DNA from 3 places in the Pseudomonas sp. BGA-UO-ETr-WB11 genome. Region 2 is predicted to be linked to each of the others. Evidence: predicted binding sites of a transcription regulator. Region 2 holds the regulator's gene; each other region holds the start of a gene.

Region 1 (6,852 bases), on a different contig from region 2:
GGGGTGGCCGGCAAATTTGCCCAGGCGCGCGCGGTCGATCAACGATTGCGGGTGCTCGATCCGGAAGCCCACCGAGAACGGCTTAGCTTCCATGTACACGCCACTGCTGTGGAGCATGCGGAAGGTGTCGCGGGCGCTGTGGCCGAGGGCCAGGATCACATGGCGGCTGGCCAGTTGTTCGCCACTGTCGAGGACCACGCCGCGCAGTTGCCCGTCTTCGATCAGCACATCGCTGACCTTCTGCTCGAAGCGCACTTCACCGCCCAGGGCTTCGATCTGCTGACGCATGTCGGCGACCACGCCGGTCAGGCGGAAGGTGCCGATGTGCGGCTTGCTGACATACATGATCTCTTCCGGCGCACCGGCTTTGACGAACTCCTGGAGCACCTTGCGACCGAGGTGCTTGGGGTCCTTGATCTGGCTGTACAGCTTGCCGTCGGAGAAGGTGCCGGCGCCGCCTTCACCGAATTGCACGTTGGACTCGGGGTTGAGCACGTTTTTACGCCACAGGCCCCAGGTGTCTTTGGTGCGTTCACGCACCGACTTGCCGCGTTCGAGGATGATCGGCTTAAAGCCCTGTTGCGCCAGCAGCAGCCCGGCAAAAATTCCGCAGGGGCCAAAACCGACCACGATCGGCCGTTCGCTCAGCTCGGCCGGAGCCTGGCCAACGGGCTTATAAGCCGTGTCCGGGGCGATGCTCAGGTGGCGGTCATCAGGGAAGCGGGCCAGCAGGGCGGCCTCGTCCGTCACCTGGAAGTCGATGGTGTAGATAAAGCACAGCTCGGCATTTTTCTTGCGCGCGTCGTAGCTGCGCTTGAACAGGGTGAAGTCGAGCAATTCGTCCGAGGTCAGGCCCAGGTGGGCGAGCAGGGCAGGGCGCAGTTGCTCATCGCTGTGGTCGATGGGCAGCTTGAATTCGGTGATACGCAGCATGGTGGTAATCCAGATAGGGCCGGAGGCAACCCGGCAGAGTTGTGCAAGCTGGCGATTATAAACGGCGGGGCGGCCTGTGGGCAGGTTAAAGCGTCAGCCGCTATGACGTAGCCCGGATGCAATCCGGGATTGGCGCGTTTGCCCAGTCAATGGCCCCGGATGGTATCCGGGCTACGATGCGCTCTCCTGCGGTGGTCGGGGGGTGTGGGAGCGGTCTTGACCGCGAAGCTTCAAACCGCCAACGCCACTGTTTGTTGTTCAGGCCGTAGGATGGGTTGAGCGTGCGATACCCATCGAATACTCGACCGCGAGTCAGCCCTGATGGGTATCGCTGCGCTCCACGCCATCCTACGGCGTCAGGGCCGCAGCCAGGCGACCATCACATCCAGCATGCGGTTGGCGAAGGCCCATTCGTTGTCGTACCAGGCCAGGACCTTGACCAGTTCGCCCTGCACACGGGTGTGGTTGAGGTCGACCACGCAGGACACCGGGTAGCCGTTGAAGTCGCAGGACACCAGCGGCAGTTCATTACATTCCAGCACGCCCAGGGGCAGGGTTTTGGCACTTTCCTGCAGGCCGGCGTTGATCGCCTCGACAGAGGTGGGGCGCTCGCTGGTGAAGGTCAGGTCGAGCAGCGAGACGTTGGCGGTGGGTACGCGAATCGCCAGGCCATCCAGGCGTCCGGCCAGGCGCGGCAGCACCAGGCCGATGGTTTTTGCTGCGCCGGTGCTGGTGGGGATCATCGACAGCGCGGCGGCGCGGGCGCGGTAAGGGTCGCTGTGACTTTTGTCGAGCAGGCTCTGGTCGTTGGTGTAGGCGTGCACGGTGGTAATCAAGCCCTGGCGGATGCCCACGGCTTGGTCCAGGACCATGGCCAGCGGCGCCAGGCAGTTGGTGGTGCAGGAGGCATTGGAGACGATCTGCTGGCTGCCCAGTTGCTCGTGATTGACGCCATACACCACGGTCAGGTCAGCGCTTTCCAGGGGGTGGGAAAGCAGCACCCGTGGGGCGCCGGCGGTCAGGTGTTGCTCGACCTGCAGTCGGCTTTTCAGTTTGCCGGTGCATTCCAGCACCAGGTCGACACCCAGGCGGTCCCAGGGCAAGTTGACCACTTCCCGCTCGCGCAGCAGGCGGATGGATTGGCCGTGGATCTGCAGGATGTCGTCGTGCAGCAGCACCTGGCCGCTGAAGCGGCCAAAGGTGGAGTCGAAGCGGGTCAGGTGGGCGAGGGTGCTGAAGTCGCTGAGGTCGTTGATTGCCTCGATATGGGTTTTTTGTTCCAGGCCCCGTTCAAACAGGGCACGCACCAGCGCGCGACCGATGCGTCCGTAACCGTTGATGGCAATGCGCAGCATGGTCAATCTCCCAAGAGGCTTTACCTAGAGCTTAGGCCTCTGTGGGTGACGCTGCCGTGGGCTTACTCTTTATATCCACGTTGCGTGTTGAGGGCGCGATTGAGCTTCTGTAGGAGCGGATTTATCCGCGATGCCGTTTGCCTTGGGTGCATCGCGGCTGAAGCCGCTCCTACTGCGCGAGGCCAGCGCTGCAACAGCTAACGGGTATATAGCCTTACTCTTCGGGCAGAACGATGGCTTCCTGGCGGGCGCCACCGTAAGCGCCACAGCCTTTGAGGATTTGGCCATTGAGGCGCAACTCGGCGCGCAGGTGCTGGACGCTGCCGCTCATGCTGTCGACGCAGCGCTGCGGGGCAACCCACAGTTCCAGTTGCTGACCATTGGCGGCGCTGCTGAGGCTGAAGCGGCCTTCGGGCAGTTGTTCTTCCAGGTACGGCACGACCAGATCGGCCTGGCCGGGGCGTTGCAGAATCAGGCCCTGGCTGTTGGCGTCGAGGCGCCACTCTGGTTCATGGCCGCTGGCGCGCAGGGTCTGGCGCTTGAAGTTGAGGTCGTCGCAGCCGTGACCTTCGCGCTGGATGCGATAGAGCTTGGTCAGCTCGATTTGCCCGTCGGTGCCGGCCACTTGGCTGGCCGCCATGCGCCCAGCGAGGTCGGCAAACAGCACGTCCTTGCCGCCATTGAGCAGGGTCACGGCCTCTTGCAGCAGACCGGTATTGCCGCTGTCTTCAAGAATGAACTGGCGTTTTTCCTGGCAGGGACGGAACTGCAGGCGGTTGTTCACCACGTGCAACTCACCCTGCAGGCGCACCACGGGCGCGGGTGCCGGTTCGTCCGTCGGGAACAGTGACTGGCAGCCGGCAAACACAGGCAGCAGGGCAAGCAGCAGAAAACGGACGCTGGACATGGTGGCTCTCCGGAAAGGGAGCGCCACGTTACCGGGGCGCTGGGTGCAGCTCAAGGGTGGTGTCAGGCAGGTAGCAGAGTGTCGGCTTTAAGCAGAGTCTCCAGGCAGTGCTCGCGAATGCCGTAGAAGTCCTTGATCGCCTGGATTTTGCCCATCAGCTCGCTCGGGTTGCCGGCCTCTGCGCGTTTCACCGCGAGGATCATCTTGTTCTTGTTGGTGTGCTCCAGGGACACGAACTCGAACACCTTGGTGTCGTAGCCACAGGCTTCCAGCAGCAGGGCGCGCAGGCTGTCGGTGACCATCTCGGCCTCTTGGCCCAAGTGTACGCCGTACTGCAGCATCGGCTTGAGGGTGGCCGGGGTGTGCATCTGCGGGCGGATCTGTTTGTGGCAACACGGCGAGCACATGATGATCGCGGCGCCCGAGCGGATGCCCAGGTGCAGGGCATAGTCGGTGGCCACGTCGCAGGCGTGCAGGGCGATCATGATGTCGATCTGCTCGGGGGCGTAAGTGCGCACGTCGCCGTGTTGGAACAGCAGGCCCGGTTGCTCCAGCTTGGCGGCCGCGGCATTGCACAGGTTGACCATGTCCTCGCGCAGCTCGACGCCGCGCACCCGTGCGTCCAGGCCCAGGCTGTGGCTCAGGTAGTCGTGCAGGGCAAAGGTCAGGTAGCCCTTGCCGGAACCGAAGTCGACGGCGTGCAGCGGTTGGTTCTGGTCGAGGGTGGAGCTGCTCAGGGCGTGGGCAAACACTTCAACGAACTTGTTGATCTGCTTCCACTTGCGCGCCATGGCGGGCACCAGATCGTGCTGGTCGTTGGTCACGCCCAGATCGCGGAGAAACGGTCGGGTCAGCTCCAGAAAACGCTTCTTCTCGCGATTGTGTTCGGCGCTCGGCGCTTCCCGTTGCACGGCTTTGCCGACGAACAGCTGGGCCTTGTCTTTTTTGCTGAAAGTCAGCTGCAGCTCGGCGGTGAGCGACAGCAGGTGAGCGTTCTTGAACGCCGCTGGCAGCCATTCGGCAATCAGCGCCAGGGCCTCACTCAGCGGCAGGTTCTTGGTGATATCGCGGGTCTTGTAGCTGTAGACGAACGACAGGCAAGGCTGCTCTTTAACGCTGACCAGGCGCGCCACCACCCGTTGCAAATCAACTTCCGCGCCGCGGTATTTGGACAGTACCAGCTTGACCAGAGTGTTCTGCTGCAGGCTGGTTTCCAGCTGCGCCAGGAATTGCTCGCGGTCGGTGGCGGCGGATGGGGATGCAACGGACATGACGAAGGCCTCGAGCGGCTGCTCTGTGGTCGAGTAAAAATGGATGGCGAGCATTTTAGGGGTTAACGGCCAGCTTGGCGCGGGCTTATTTGCCTGGGGTGGGGCGTGGCGCGGATTGAACGGTGTGGGTGCTTTTTCGTGGCTATCCTTTAGTCATGCGCCTGAGTGTCGATATAAGAGTTAGCTGCTTATAACTGTGCCAGTGTATTGGCGGCATATTTGCCGAAACTAGCCCCGAGGAATACCTGTATGTCACTGCGTAATATCAGTGTTTCCACCCGCGCCAGCCTGAGTTTTGCAGTGATGGCGCTGATCGTGCTGCTGGTTGGCGGGCTTTCTATGCTGAAAATGCAGCGTATGAATGAAAATACCACGCAGGTTGAGCAGAACTGGCTGCCCAGTATTCTTGCTTTGAATGATATGAGTCGCGAGTTTTTGCGCGTTCGCGCCTTGACCCTGCGCCTGTTCGTCAATCGCGATGAGCAGGCGATGCGTACCACCGAGCAGGGGCTGGAGCAGATTAAAAGCCAGTTGCTTGAGGCTCAGGAACGTTATCGCAAGCTTGTTTCTAGCGAGGCGGAACAGGCGATATTTGACCGTTATCTGTTGGAACAAAATGCATACCTGCGCGAACAGAGCAAATTTGTCGAGTTGTCGCGGCAGGGCAAGCTCGAAGATGCTCGGGCGGTGGTCAATGGCGAGCTGAATAGCCATGCCAGCGACGCGGCGCAGGCTTTGGTGGACTTGACCGAACTGAACAAGAAAGGTGCGGAGGCGTCCATCTCTGAAGGGCGTGCGGAGTTTTCTGCAGCGATCAACGGGGTCGTGATCTTTATCGTCCTGGCCGTGGTGCTTACTATCGTGCTGGCGCTGGTGTTGACCCGCAGCATCGTCAAGCCGCTGAATGAGGCAGTGGCCGTGGCCCGCACGGTGGCGTCGGGCGACTTGTCCACCAACATCCAGGTTGAAGGCTCCGACGAACCCGCGCAGCTGCTGGAAGCCCTCAAGAGCATGCAGCAAAGCCTGCGCAGCACCATTCAGCATATTGCCGACTCCTCCAATCAGCTGGCATCGGCGTCGGAAGAACTGCACGCGGTAACGGAAGACACCAACCGCGGCCTGCATCAGCAAAATAACGAGATCGAGCAGGCGGCCACGGCGGTCAATGAAATGACCAGTGCGGTGGATGAAGTGGCGCGCAATGCGGTGAGTACTTCCGAGGCGTCGCGGGAGTCCGAGCGTACTGCCCAGCGCGGTCGCGATCAGGTGCTGCGTACAGTCAACTCAATCAGCAGTCTGGCGGAGAACGTCACTTCTACCGCCAGTGAAGTGGGCGAGCTGGCGGACAAAATTCGCGATATCAGCAAGGTGCTGGAGGTGATTCGCTCGATTGCCGAGCAAACCAACCTGCTGGCTTTGAACGCGGCCATTGAGGCGGCGCGTGCTGGTGAACAGGGGCGCGGTTTTGCCGTGGTGGCGGATGAGGTGCGCTTGCTGGCGCAGCGCACCCAGCAGTCGACCCAGGAAATTGAACAGATGATTGGTGGTATCCGCCAGGGTACCGATCATGCCGTGAGCGCCATGCAGGGCAGCAACACCCTGGCCCATGCCACCCTGGAACTGGCCCAGTCGGCAGGCCAGGCCCTGGACGAGATCACCAGTTCGATCACTCAAATCAACGAGCGTAACCTGCTGATTGCCAGTGCCTCGGAAGAGCAGGCGTCCGTCACCCGTGAAGTGGACCGCAACCTGGTCAATATCCGTGACCTGTCGCTGCAATCCTCAGCCGGTGCCAACCAGACCAGTGCCTCCAGCCAGGAGCTGTCACGCCTGGCCATCGACCTCAACAGCCTGGTCAGCAAGTTCCGCCTGTAAGGGCACAGGTTATCTGGGCGGTTTAGCCGCCCAGGTAGGCGTCGCGGACCTTCGGGTCCACCAGCAGCTCGGCGCCGCTGCCCTGCATCACGATACGGCCGTTCTCCAGTACATAGGCACGGTCGGCCAGCTTCAGTGCCTGGTTGGCGTTCTGCTCGACCAGGAACACCGTAACCCCGTCTTTGCGCAGCTGTTCGATGATGTCGAAAATCTGCTGGATGATGATCGGCGCCAGGCCCAAAGACGGCTCGTCGAGCAGCAGCAGTTGCGGCTTGCTCATCAGCGCACGACCGATGGCGAGCATCTGCTGCTCGCCGCCGGACATGGTGCCAGCGCGCTGATCGAAGCGTTCCTTGAGGCGCGGGAACAGTTGCAGGACTTTGTCCATCTGCTCCACATAGTCGGCTTTCTCGGTGAAGAAACCGCCCATGGCCAGGTTTTCTTCCACGGTCAGGCGGGCAAACACCCGCCGACCTTCCGGCACCACGGCAATGCTCTTGCGCATGATCTC
Region 2 (6,852 bases):
ACCGCCGGCGAGATCAATAGCAGGCGGCATGATAATCCAGCGAATCACCACCCCCGAGCGCTTGAGCACATTCAGCGGGGCCTGCAAAAACGCTGCACCCAAGGTGCCGCCAATCACGATCAACGCCGCAGGGCCGTTAAGCAGGGCACCCGCGTGGCCGCCTTCGAGGTAGTTGCCGCCGAGAATGGCGACAAACGCAAGAATCACCCCGATAAGGCTGAGCAAATCCATCAGAGGCAGGCCTCCGCCAGATGCTTACCGATGTCATCCAGGCTGTAAACAGCGTCCGCCAAACTGGCTTTGACAATCGCCATCGGCATCCCATAGATCACACAACTGGCTTCATCCTGAGCCCACACCTGACTACCGCACTGTTTGAGCAACCGTGCGCCTTCTCGACCATCCGCCCCCATGCCGGTAAGAACCACGGCCAGGACCTTGTCGGCAAAGGATTTGGCTGCTGAACCAAACGTGATATCCACACACGGCTTGTAGTTCAGACGCTCATCACCCGGCAAGATTTTCACCATGCCGCGCGGATCGACCATCATCTGCTTTCCGCCTGGGGCCAGCAGCGCCAAGCCCGGACGCAGCATGTCACCGTCCTCAGCCTCTTTGACGGAGATGCGGCACAGCTTGTCGAGACGTTCGGCAAATGCCTTGGTGAACGCCGCTGGCATGTGCTGAATCAACACGATTGGCGCTGGAAAGTTGGCTGGTAACTGGGTCAGAACACGCTGCAGGGCGACCGGACCACCGGTGGAGGTGCCAATCGCTACCAACCGATAGGACTTGCGCTTGACCGCTGCCGCCGCGACTGCAGGACTGCTGGGTGCAGGGCTTGACGGACGAGCCAAGGTGCTGGCTGCCTGCAGAGGCGCGCTCGCCTGCACAGGTGCGACAACCGGTGCAGCACGTCGATTACTGCGCGCGATGGTGTGAACCTTCTCGCAAAGCATCTGCTTAACCTTTTCCGGGTTACGCGAGATGTCTTCAAAGTTCTTCGGCAAGAAATCAACTGCACCGGCGTCCAGCGCATCGAGTGTCACCCGAGCGCCCTCATGGGTCAGCGAGGAGAACATCAATACCGGTGTTGGGCAGCGCTGCATGATGTTTCGCACAGCTGTGATGCCATCCATCATGGGCATTTCATAGTCCATGGTGATCACATCTGGCTTCAGCGCCAGCGCCTGATCGATGGCTTCACGGCCATTGGTGGCAGTGCCCACTACTTGAATATTCGGGTCAGCGGAAAGAATTTCCGAAACACGGCGGCGGAAGAAACCGGAATCGTCCACCACCAGGACCTTAACAGCCATACACACTCCTAAGCAGGTGCGCGGTCAACTGACCAACGCACCAGAAAATCAGACGCGACGCGCGTAACGCTTGAGCATGCTCGGCACATCAAGGATCAGAGCGATACGCCCATCCCCTGTAATAGTGGCGCCGGACATGCCAGGAGTGCCCTGCAGCATTTTCCCCAAGGGTTTAATTACCACTTCTTCCTGGCCAACCAGTTGATCGACGACAAAGCCGATGCGCTGGGTACCCACGGAGAGAATCACCACATGTCCCTCGCGCTGTTCTTCATGCGCTGCCGAATGAATCAGCCAGCGCTTAAGGTAAAACAGCGGCAAGGCCTTGTCCCGCACGATAACCACTTCCTGGCCATCGACCACATTGGTACGCGAGAGATCCAAGTGGAAAATTTCATTGACGTTGACCAGCGGGAAGGCAAATGCCTGATCCCCGAGCATCACCATCAAGGTCGGCATAATCGCCAGGGTCAACGGCACCTTAATGACAATCTTGGTGCCCTGGCCCTTGGCTGAATAGATGTTGATGATGCCGTTGAGCTGGGAAATCTTGGTTTTCACCACGTCCATGCCCACACCACGACCGGACACGTCGGAAATCTCGGCTTTAGTTGAGAAGCCCGGCGCGAATATCAGGTTGTAGCATTCGGTCTCGCTTAAACGGTCTGCAGCATCTCGGTCCAGCACACCTTTCTCAACAGCCTTGGCCCGCAACACATCGGGGTCCATACCGTTGCCGTCGTCAGAGATCGACAACAAAATGTGATCGCCTTCCTGCTGGGCCGCCAGTACGATCTTGCCGCTACGGCTCTTGCCGTTGGCTTCGCGCTGCTCTGGCGACTCGATGCCATGGTCAACCGAGTTGCGCACCAAGTGCACCAACGGGTCGGCCAGGGCCTCAACCAAGTTCTTGTCGAGATCGGTTTCTTCACCGACCAGCTCCAAGTTGATTTCTTTTTTCAGGCTACGCGCCAAGTCACGTACCAATCGCGGAAAACGACCGAATACTTTCTTGATTGGCTGCATGCGGGTTTTCATTACCGCTGTTTGCAGATCCGCGGTCACCACATCCAGGTTGGATACAGCCTTGGCCATGGCCTCGTCGCCGCTATTGGAGCCCAAGCGCACCAAACGGTTACGCACCAGCACCAGCTCACCGACCATGTTCATGATTTCGTCGAGCCGCGCGGTATCCACACGTACAGTGGTTTCAGCCTCACTGGCCGCTGGTTTATCGGCAGCCGCGGCTGGTGCCGCAGACTTGGCGGGTTCAGCCTTGGCAGCGACTGGCGCTGGGGTCGGCTTGGCAACGGGTTTGCTCGGCGCTGATGCCGCTGGAGCGGGCACGGCAGCGACAGGTGCAGGTGCAGGTGCAGGTGCAGGTGCAGGTGCAGCAGGTTCAACGAACTTGCCCTTACCGTGCAACTGATCCAGCAACGCCTCAAACTCATCGTCGGTAATGTTTTCATTGGAGCTTGGCGCAACGCTGGGCGCGGCGACTGCCGCAGGCTCATCATTGCCAGCGGCAAACTGCCCCTTGCCGTGCAATTGATCAAGCAGCGCTTCAAATTCATCATCGGTGATTTCATCACCGGATGCCGGAGCAGCGGCTGGCGCCGGGGCTAGTGCAGCGGGCGCCGACTCTTCTGCCGGGGCAACAAACTGCCCCTTGCCATGCAGCTGATCCAGCAGGGCTTCGAATTCATCATCCGTAATTTCATCGCCCGACGTCGCCACCGGAGCGACCTCAGCAACCGCAGCGGGCTCAGCCAAGGCATCGAGCAACTGATCGAATTCGCTGTCGGTGATATCACCTTCGACTTCAGGCTCAGGCACGACTTCAGCCTGTGGTTCAGGAGCTGCTTCAGCAACCACCTCCACTGCTGAGGCAGGCTCAGCGAGGCGCGCCAAGGCGGCCAACAGTTGCGGAGTGGCGGGAGTCAGTTCGACGCGCTCACGCACTTCGGTAAACATGCCATTGACCGCATCCAGGGCCTCAAGCACCACATCCATGAGCTCGGAATCAACCCGACGCGAGCCTTTACGCAAAATGTCGAACACGTTTTCGGCGATATGGCAGCACTCCACCAGCTCATTGAGCTGAAGGAATCCGGCGCCGCCTTTGACGGTGTGAAACCCACGGAAAATCGCATTGAGCAAATTCATATCGTCCGGGCGGCTTTCCAGCTCAACCAACTGCTCGGACAATTGCTCAAGAATCTCGCCGGCCTCTACCAGGAAGTCCTGGAGAATCTCTTCATCGGCGCCGAAGCTCATTCGCGTGCTCCCTAAAATCCAAGGCTGGACAGCAGATCATCGACATCGACCTGACCGGATACGACGTCATCACGCTTATCGGCATGAATCTGCGGACCTTCACCCCGGGTTGGCTCTTTTTGTTGTTCTTGTTCGGCACGCAATGCGTCGTGATCGTGCTGAATGCCGGTATAGCGATCGATCTGCGAGGCCATGCACACCAGTTTGACCAGGTTGCGCTCGACCTCTGTTACCAGACTAGTGACCCGTTTGATCACCTGCCCAGTTAGATCCTGAAAATCTTGCGCCAGCAAAATGTCGTTGAGGTTGCCGGACAATTTGCTGCTGTCGCGCTCGCTACGCTCAAGGAACAACTCGATACGTTTAGCCAGTTCGCGAAACTCATCGGCACCGACCTCGCGACGCATAAAGCGCGCCCAATCAACCCCCAATGATCGCGACTCGCTGCTCAAATCATTGACCAGCGGCGCGCTCTCCTCCACCAGATCCATAGTGCGGTTAGCTGCTTTCTCGGTCATGCGCACAACGTAGTTGAGACGTTCGGTGGCATCACTGATCTGCGACACCTCCTCCGCATGGGAGCCGTGCAAATCGATTTGAAAGTTGACGATGGAGTTGTGCAGCTCACGAGTTAGCTTACCGACCTCGAAATACAGGCCTTGATCGCGTGCTTTGTTTAAATCGTGAATGACTTGTACAGCGTCGCCGAAATTGCCTCGTTCGAGGCTGTCCAGCAAATCTCGGGCGTGAGTTTTAAGGCTCGTTTCTAGATCGCCCATCTGCGGTTTTTCGTGCTCCATAGCGCCCTCGCGGCAGACATCAGCCGTTAACCCGCTCAAAGATCTTGTCGATCTTCTCTTTCAGCACTTGAGCAGTGAACGGCTTGACTACATAGCCATTCACCCCCGCCTGCGCCGCTTCAATAATCTGGTCGCGCTTGGCTTCTGCGGTCACCATCAACACCGGCAACTGCTTCAGGCGCTCGTCGGCACGCACCGCACGCAACAGGTCGATACCCGTCATGCCCGGCATGTTCCAGTCAGTGACCAGAAAGTCGAAACTGCCACTCTGCAACATCGGCAGTGCTGTAACGCCGTCATCGGCCTCGGCGGTATTGGTAAAACCCAAGTCACGCAAGAGGTTCTTGATGATCCGGCGCATCGTCGAGAAGTCATCGACGATGAGGATTTTCATATTCTTGTCCAAATCGACCTCCGTACAGTCCTAAACATGCCCAGCGCCTGGACATGCCGTGCAATCGTGAAACCAGCGTTGTGCTTAGTGCTCACGCCATTCGCCTAGCCGGGCCCGCAAACGTGCGGCGCACTGGCTGTGTAACTGGCTGACGCGAGATTCACTGACCCCCAGCACTTCGCCAATTTCCTTCAGATTCAGCTCTTCATCGTAATACAGGGCCAGGATCAAGCGCTCGCGCTCTGGCAAGTTGGCGATGGCATCAGCCAACGCCGCCTGGAAGCGTTCCTCTTCCAGATCACCAGAGGGCTCAAGCTGGGTAGTGCCCCTTTCTTCATGACTACCGCCCGGCTCGTTTTCCTGTAACAGGTCATCGAAGCTGAACAAACGGCTGCCCAAAGTGTCGCTCAGAATGCCGTAGTAATCCTCGAGACTCAATTGGAGTTCGGCCGCAACCTCTTGATCTTTAGCGTCTCGACCCGTTCTAGCCTCAACTTTTCGAATTGCATCGCTAACCATGCGACTGTTTCGATGCACCGAACGCGGTGCCCAATCGCCTTTACGCACGTCATCAAGCATGGCACCGCGGATGCGAATACCTGCGTAAGTTTCAAAACTGGCGCCCTTGGTGGCATCGTATTTGGTGGAAGCTTCGAGCAAGCCAATCATGCCCGCCTGGATCAAATCGTCCACCTGCACGTTAGCGGGTAACCGCGCCAACAGGTGATAAGCAATGCGTTTGACCAGAGGCGCATAGCGCTCGATCAACTGGTGCCGGGAGTCCTGCGCCTGCGCTTTGCTGTACATACGAAGTCCAGTGGCTGCTGTCATACGCCGATGTCCGCACTCGACTGCTGCTGCACCAGGCGCTCAACGAAAAACTCCAGATGTCCACGCGGGTTGGCCGGTAAAGGCCAGGCATCAACTTTCTGGGCGATTGCCTTGAATGCCAGCGCGCATTTCGAGCGCGGGAACGCTTCATACACCGCACGTTGCTTCTGCACGGCCTTGCGTACCGATTCGTCGTAGGGAATGGCCCCTACGTACTGCAAGGCCACGTCGAGGAAACGATCAGTGACCTTAGTCAGCTTAGCAAACAGATTGCGTCCTTCTTGCGGACTGTGGGCCATGTTGGCCAGCACCCGGAAACGACTCATGCCGTGATCGCGATTGAGCAGTTTGATCAGCGCGTAGGCGTCGGTGATCGAGGTGGGCTCATCGCACACCACCAGCAGGACTTCCTGGGCGGCGCGCACAAAACTCACCACGCCATCGCCAATGCCGGCGGCGGTATCGATGATCAACACATCAAGGTTGTCGCTGATCTCGCTGAACGCCTGAATCAAACCGGCGTGCTGCATCGGCGTCAGCTGCACCATGCTCTGGGTACCGGATGCGGCAGGCACAATGCGGATGCCGCCCGGCCCTTGCAGCAGCACGTCACGCAGTTCGCACTCACCACTGATCACGTCTTCCAGCGTACGTTTGGCGGTCAGCCCCAGCAGCACGTCGACGTTAGCCAACCCCAGGTCGGCGTCCATCAACATGACCCGCCGACCAAGGTCGGCCAGGGCCAGGGACAGGTTCACCGACACATTGGTCTTGCCGACGCCGCCCTTGCCGCCGGTCACCGCAATCACCTGAACGGGATGCATACTACCCATGTTCTCTACACACCTTGTCTTGCTTCAACTGGGATCGCCTGCCTGAGTTAACTCAGGAACGTCAGGCGATGCAAGGTACACACCTTCTCACAGGCTAGCCGACGCGCTGGGAGGGGTGCTGATATAAATCCGCAAACATATCGGCCATGGCATCTTCACTGGGCTCTTCGGGCGCCTGCAGACTCACGGCGCGACTGACCAGTTGATGGCTGCGCGGCACCTGCAAATCATCAGGAATCTTAGGCCCATCAGCCAGATAGGCTACCGGTAGGTGCTGGCTGATAGCCAGCCCTAAAACCTCACCGAGGCTGGTGGCTTCATCCAGTTTGGTCAAGATACAGCCGGACAATCCACAACGCTTGTAACTATGGTACGCCGCCTTGAGCACTTGGCTCTGG
Region 3 (6,852 bases), on a different contig from region 2:
TGGCAGGGCGAGAAATGGCAGCGATAGCCGGCAGCAACAAGGCGCGAAGGAACTGACTGCTTTGCTCGGTTTTGCGCATCAATTGCAAGCCGCAGGGCTGTGCGTGGGGGGCGACCAATTCAATCCCCATCTGCGTGCCGCCACCGCGTACCTGACGGATCCAGCGCACCACTGCCACGCTCCAGGCCTGGTTGGGGCTGTCTTGCAGGCTGAGGATTTCGCCGGCTTGCAGCTGTCCCGGAACTTCCTTGGGCCAGGCCAGGCAGTAGCCGCCAGGGCTATGGTTGACGATGGGCAATGTGAAGGTCGGATACAGCTCAGGCTCTGCCGCCTCGGTCTCGTCGCGGGTCTCGTTGGCCGACTTTTGGTACTGGATTTCCTCCATCGGCAAGCCTGGTTCCCAGCGAGTAATGCGCTGGGCATCAAAGGCCGCACCCCAGACATCCGGGCCACTTTCGGTGGTGTTGGCGGTGAATTTGGCGACTTGCTGTTCTTTCTTCAGCACGTCGGCAAACAAGCAGCGGCCGGCCAGGTAGTAGTGCGCCGAGCTCATGCCGATGCTGAGGGTCAGGGTGCCATTGCCATTGTTGCGCTGGAAGGTGCGCTCGGAAATGTCGCCCCAGGCGGCACTCAGGTGTTGCAGCACGTCCAGGTTAAAACCTTCGTTGACCTGCAGTTGTGACTGGGCGCGATTGTCGGCCGGCAGTTGCAGGTATTCCTTGATGGCGTCCACCAGGGCTTGCGGGTCGAGGCCCAGTAGCTTCGGCAACTCGCCAGCCGGAAACAGCGACTTGTAACGGGGTGGCCCATCCATTAGTGGCGCGATGGCGAACAGGCTGCTGGGCAGGCTGGCCGGTTGCAGGGTGACCAGCTGGCACCAGGGCTCCAGCGCGGCAGCCAGGGCGGCAATACCGCTTTGACGCATCTGGTTGCAGCGCGCGCAACCGATCAGCAGGGCGGTCTTGTAGGTCTGCTCCAGGCTTAGGCTGAGGTTGTGGCGTGCCTGTTCGTCGCGGACGGCCAGGGTGTGCAGGCTCTGGTTGAGACCGATTTGATAGAGCTGGTGCAACTCCAGCCATAGGCCTTCTGGCACCGGGCAGTACAGCTGCGTGGCACGCACCAGGGCGCCGCAGAGGCTGTGGGCTGCACGCTGCAGGGCGGTGGTCAGACGCTGTTGGCCGTCGCGACTCTGATTACCCGCTTCCTGGCTGATGATCAGCTTGTAGCCGGTGGCCAAGTGGTTTTGCAGGGCTTGGCAGAGGTTGGCAACCTTGCGCGGGCGTTCATCCAGGACTACTGCCTGATTGAGAAAATGCCGCTCCAGATTCTGGCAGACGTAGTAAATGTCGGGGCGCAACAACTCCAGCAGTTGCAGGCGCGTGTCGCTGGAGGTGATCAGTTGGTTGAGTTCAACCAGCGCCTGGTACAGCAGGCGAGCTGTTTCACCCAGGTTGGCTTTAGGCAGGTCCGCTACCCAGCGCTTGAGGTCGCGCGGGCTGGCATCACAGAAGGTCAGGCTGTGCTTGTTGGGCGTGGGTACGCGTAGCAGCAGATGGGGGCTCTGTTTATCCATGTAGCTTGGAGGCTCCGCCGGTCGGAGCCGGGCGTGTTGTGATAAGAGTTGTTCTAGCCGAACTCTAGCAGTATCCGCGTGCCTGTGCGCACATCCCAGGACGGGTCGGTGGTTGGCCTCGAAGCCGGTACGCGTTCAACCCGTCCGATTGGCCGATGGCGCAATCTCGCGGGTTGTCTTGCTTGGTTGGCGGGCGATGCTTAGACCGGCACAGCGCTCATGCGCTGGCCCATGCGCACGGACGTGCCTGCTGCCAACTCGGCGGCCCACTGGGCCTGCTGCGGGCCAAACAGCACGATGGCGGTTGACCCCAGCTTGAAACGGCCCAGCTCTGCGCCTTTTTCTAGGCTGATCGGTGCGCGCGCAGCCTCGTCGTAACGGGTGGTTTTCAGCTCGCGTTTGGGTGGCGTAACCAGGCCGGCCCACACGGTTTCGACGCTGGCGACGATCATCGCGCCGACGAGGACGACGGCCATTGGCCCACGCTCGGTATCAAACAGGCAGACCACACGCTCATTGCGTGCGAACAGCTCAGGGACGTTTTCAGCGGTGGTCTGGTTGACCGAGAACAGCCGGCCGGGGACGTAAACCATCTCGCGCAGGGTGCCGGCCAGGGGCATGTGCACACGGTGGTAGTCCTTCGGCGAGAGGTAGATGGTGGCGAACTCGCCGCCCATAAAGGCCGCGGCGCGCTCATTGTCGCCGCCCAGCAGCTCCAACACGCTGAAGCTATGGCCTTTGGCCTGGAAGATACGACCATGCTCGATCGGCCCAAGCTGGCTGACCGCGCCGTCGGCGGGGCAGAGGATGGCATCCGGCGTCTCGTCGAGCGGGCGCGCGCCCTCTTTAAGGGCGCGGGTGAAGAAGGCATTGAAGTGCTCGTAGGCGTCCAGTTGCTCGACTTCGGCTTCACTCATGTTGACCTGGTATTGGCGGGCAAACCAGTTGATCAGGCGGCTCTTGAACCAGGTGGCCTTGCACTCGGCGGCGCAGCCGATCAGGCGCGAGAGCAAGTGATGGGGCAGTAGGTACTGGCTGAGGATAAACAGGCGCTGTTGCATGGAATCTCCTTGATAAAACCAGGCCGCCCAGTCATGGGTGGGCGGCCGCAAATGGATTAGCGCTCGACCGGGGTGTCGGGGTGGTTGCCCCATTCGCCCCACGAGCCGGCATAGGCCTTGAGCCGTGGATAGCCGAGAGCCTTGGCGACCAGGTAGGTAAAGCCCGAACGGTGGTGTGTCTGGCAATGGGTGATCACTTCCTTGTCCGGGCTGATGCCCAGGTTCAGGAGGATCTGTGGCATGTCGCTGCGGATGCGCAGCGCGCGGGCCGGGTCCATGCCCAGGGTCCACTCGAAGTTGATGGCGCCAGGTATGTGTCCGGCCTTGGCTGCGAGCACTTTGTCACCGCTATATTCGGCGGCCGAGCGGGCGTCCCAGATGGCCAAGTCGCTGGCGCCTAGACGGCTTTGCAGGTACTCACGGCTGGCGGTTGGCGCCTCTTGCAGGTTCAGGCTGACGGTTGCGTGATGCGCGGGCGGCGTGTCGACGGACAGCTCACGGGTTTCGGCCAGCCAGGCCGGCAGGCCACCGTCGAGGTAGTGATAGTGGCTGTGACCAATAACATCGAGCAGCCAGATAAATCGCCCGGCCCAACCACCGCCTTCATCGTCATACACCACATAAACGGTCTGGGGGTTATGCCCCAGTTCGCCGAACAGGTTTTCGAGGTATTGCTGGGTTGGCAGCAGGCCTGGCGCTGGCGGTGTGCCCAGTTGGGTGCGCTTGGGGTCGACAAAATAAGCGCCAGGGATATGGCCCTGGGCGTAGCGCGCGACGCTGGTCAGGTCCACCAGGATCAATTCTGGGGCATGCAGACGTTCAGCCAGTTGGCTCGGCTCGATCACCAGCGGGAGGTCGCGGAAGGCAGACATAAACGGCTTCCAAGTCAGGGAAAGGCGTCGATTGTAGCGGAAAGGTTAGGGGCTGTTGCCGTTTCGTTCGCGGCCGCGCCGGAGCCTGTTTTTGCGCGAGGCAAGGTGCGAGGAGCGAGATTGGGTTGTTCCAAATGAGCGACGAGTAACGCAGCCTCGCACAAAAACAGGCCCGGCCCTTCGGGTTGCGATGAAACGGCAACAGCCCCTATCGCGCGCGGTTGGCAAAACTGGCCAGGGCGCGCTCGATGCATTGCACGGTTTTACCGAAGGCTTGCACGCTGACCTCGCTGAACGGGCCGCCGCCTTGGTCGGCCACCAGCACCATGGCCACCCGCTGCTGGTTGGCAACGGAGCGCAAGATCAGGTGTTCGCCAGGGAACAGGCTTTTCAGATTGCCGGGCAGCAGGGCCGAGTATTGGGCGATGTTGGCGGGTGTCAGGCGCAGTTGTGTGGCTTCGTTGAGCAGGCGGCGCAGCACCTGACTTTGACTCGGGTCCAGGCTCAGGCCGCTGCCGGGCATGCTTACGCCGATACTTTGCTGGCTCATAAGGCGGCTGTGGGTGCGGTCGCTAAGCAGGATCAGCAGGCGTTGCATGCCACAAGCCTGCAGGGCGTCACGGGCACAGCTGGTGAGCTGCAACACATTGGCAAAGGCGCTGGGCTCGCGCAGGAGCTGGGTGCAGTGCCTGCGCCAGGCATCGACCTCGGTTTTCGCTGGTGCGGGTGCGACGGCCGGTTTTTCCGCCTGCAGATGGCGTGCATTCCACGGCCACAGCAGGGCCAGGGCTGGGTGCCAGAGATCGGCTTCATAGCCGGTGCGCGCACTCTGCGCTGCATGCTGGTGCACGAGTTGCTGCACGTCGTCGAGGTTAAGTTGCAGGTACAGGGCTGTGAGCTGTTGCCAGCGGCGCGAGGCTTTGCAGTCCCAGGACTCGTGGGCGCCAACCACCAGGCCGTTGGCCAACAGGATGCAGTTGGTTGGCAGGGTCAGCCAGCGGCGCAAGTGGCCGTCGTCATCGAGTCGTTGCTGTTGCTGATGGAGTTGTTCGCCGCTGCCGGCAATGCGTAGCGCCTTGACCAGTTGGCGGCGGTCATTCAGCAGCAGGCGATAGCCATGCAAAATCCACTCGGGTAAGCGCCATTTTTCGGCCAGGGCCAGGCACAGCTGCAGCAATGGCACGCCGAGCAGTTGCTGTTCCACCTTGCTGGCAGGCTCGCCTTTGATCAGCACTCGCTGCTCCCAGGCCGTAAACAGCTCTGGGTAGCGCGCAACCAATGGCCAGAGTGGCGCCAAAAAGAGCAGGCTGCTGCATTGAATATCAAGCCAAAGGCGCGCCAGACGTGCGCCAAACAGACCGCTTGCCTGGTGTGCAGCCTGTCGGCTGAGTGACTGGAGTTGCCGCAGCTGCAGGGGGATGTCTGCATCGGCGACGGGAATCAACTTGTTCAGCAATCTTTCCGCGCTCTGCAGGCCCAGGCGTGTCAGGGCTACTTCGAGGTTGGCGGCAGGTTCATTGAGGCTGCTCTTGCTGCTGTTGGCTCCGCGCATGATGACCAGCGCCAATGCCGGGCTTTGCTGCAACTGCTCGGCAATATCGCGCAGCGAACTGCTGCCGTTACGCAGCGCCGAAACGGCCTGGCGGTGGTTGTCGCTACTGACCGGCAGGCGCACGCCATCCAGCTCTTTGAGCCAGGCACTGAGATTTTGGGGAAGCGCTTTGCTGGTCGACATGAGGTCCGCGTCAAATTGGCTTTTCGCACTAACTGGCTATAGTCTGGCGCATAAGTTCCGATAAATAGAAGGGTTGTTTGCAAAGCCCCTTCGTCCTGACTCAGCAAGCGTTGTATTTATGATCAAAATCATCGGCATCATCGTCGTGTTCGCCAGCGTTATCGGCGGCTATGTTCTGTCTCACGGTAAGGTCGCAGCGCTGTTTCAGCCGTTTGAAGTGCTGATCATCGGCGGCGCCTCTTTGGGCGCATTTCTGCAGGCCAACACCCCGAGCACCTTCATGCACGTCTTCAAGAAGTCGATGAAGATGTTCAGTTCGCGCTTCACCCACACCTTCTACCTGGAGGTGTTGAAGATGCTCTACGAGATTCTCAACAAGAGCCGCCGCGAAGGCATGATGGCCATTGAGGCCGACGTAGAGGATCCAGCGGCCAGCCCGATTTTCAGCAAGTACCCAGGCATCCTAAAGGATGCGGGTATGACCGCCTTCGTCTGCGACTACCTGCGCATCATGTCATCCGGCAATATGGCGCCCCATGAGCTGGAAGGTCTGTTCGATATGGAGCTGACCAGCCTCAAGGAAGAGCTGGAACATCCGGCCCACGCCGTGGCGCGAATTGCCGACGGTATGCCGGCGATGGGTATCGTTGCTGCCGTATTGGGGATCGTGGTGACCATGGGTCTGCTCGGCCAGGTTGAGCAAAATGCGTTGGGTGCTCACGTGGCCGCGGCGCTGGTGGGTACATTCCTCGGGATTCTCGCGGCCTATGGCTTCTTCGGCCCGCTGGCGACGGCGATCGAGCACGATGCCAAGGAAGAGCTGAATGTCTACGAGGCGATCAAGGCCTGCCTGGTCGCTTCGGCGTCTGGTATGCCGCCGACCCTGGCGGTAGAGTTCGGGCGCAAGGTGCTGTTTCCGGCCCATCGACCAAGCTTCAGTGAGCTTGAGCAAGCCATGCGTGGCAGCTGATAGCCATGGAAAATAATCAGCCGATTATCGTCAAACGGGTCAAAAAGATGGCTGCCGGCCATCACGGCGGCGCCTGGAAGATCGCGTTTGCCGACTTTGCCACCGCGATGATGGCGTTCTTTATGCTCCTGTGGCTGATGTCGTCGGCCACCCCGGAACAGAAGAAACTGATTTCCGGTTACTTCCAGGATCCCGTGGGTTTCACCGAAAGCGCCAGTCCCTATGTGATTGACCTGGGCGGTACGCCGACCCCAGCACCGGACAAGACCCTCAATCCCGAGGTTAAGGATCAGCTGGAGGCTGGGCCCGAGCAGGATGTCGGCAAGGAGTCCGAAGTCAACCCGGCCCAAGCAGAAAGCCTGGCCGAGCAAGTTGAGCGTGAGCGCCTGGAGTTGCTGCTGCAGGAGTTGCAGAACAAGGTCGAAGAAAATCCACAACTCAAGCAGTTCAAGGATCAAATTCTTTTCGAGATTACCCAGGATGGTTTGCGCATTCAGATCATGGATGCCGAAAATCGGCCGATGTTTGCCAGCGGCAGCGCCAACCTGGAGCCCTATTTCGAAGACATCCTGTTGGCCATGTCCGACACCATCAAGGCCGTGCCGAACAAAATCAGTGTCAGTGGTCATACCGATGCCAAG

The links. Region 2 encodes FliA, which starts transcription of late flagellar genes. Its sites were predicted from a motif close to CTAAAGTTTNNNNNNNNNNNGCCGNTAA; they were not measured.
Region 1: the regulator FliA is predicted to act here: its motif matches at 4,614-4,641, upstream of AC56DI_RS10405 (methyl-accepting chemotaxis protein).
Region 3: the regulator FliA is predicted to act here: its motif matches at 5,278-5,305, upstream of motA (flagellar motor stator protein MotA).

The regions. Positions count from the first base shown of each region.
Region 1 is NZ_JCAQOS010000006.1:321,913-328,764, forward strand. It holds gene AC56DI_RS10385 (NAD(P)/FAD-dependent oxidoreductase) at 1-933, opposite strand, end outside; gene gap (type I glyceraldehyde-3-phosphate dehydrogenase) at 1,290-2,288, opposite strand; gene AC56DI_RS10395 (COG3650 family protein) at 2,503-3,195, opposite strand; gene AC56DI_RS10400 (class I SAM-dependent methyltransferase) at 3,258-4,466, opposite strand; gene AC56DI_RS10405 (methyl-accepting chemotaxis protein) at 4,716-6,341, shown strand; gene AC56DI_RS10410 (ABC transporter ATP-binding protein) at 6,364-6,852, opposite strand, start outside.
Region 2 is NZ_JCAQOS010000002.1:128,867-135,718, forward strand. It holds gene AC56DI_RS01035 (flagellar motor protein) at 1-231, opposite strand, end outside; gene AC56DI_RS01040 (protein-glutamate methylesterase/protein-glutamine glutaminase) at 231-1,319, opposite strand; gene AC56DI_RS01045 (chemotaxis protein CheA) at 1,368-3,596, opposite strand; gene AC56DI_RS01050 (protein phosphatase CheZ) at 3,608-4,396, opposite strand; gene AC56DI_RS01055 (chemotaxis response regulator CheY) at 4,416-4,790, opposite strand; gene fliA (RNA polymerase sigma factor FliA) at 4,875-5,621, opposite strand; gene fleN (flagellar synthesis regulator FleN) at 5,618-6,454, opposite strand; gene flhF (flagellar biosynthesis GTPase FlhF) at 6,549-6,852, opposite strand, start outside.
Region 3 is NZ_JCAQOS010000008.1:746,640-753,491, forward strand. It holds gene AC56DI_RS16995 (cyclic-di-GMP receptor FimW-related protein) at 1-1,573, opposite strand, end outside; gene asd (archaetidylserine decarboxylase) at 1,774-2,634, opposite strand; gene AC56DI_RS17005 (rhodanese-like domain-containing protein) at 2,691-3,506, opposite strand; gene AC56DI_RS17010 (HDOD domain-containing protein) at 3,715-5,241, opposite strand; gene motA (flagellar motor stator protein MotA) at 5,360-6,211, shown strand; gene motB (flagellar motor protein MotB) at 6,217-6,852, shown strand, end outside.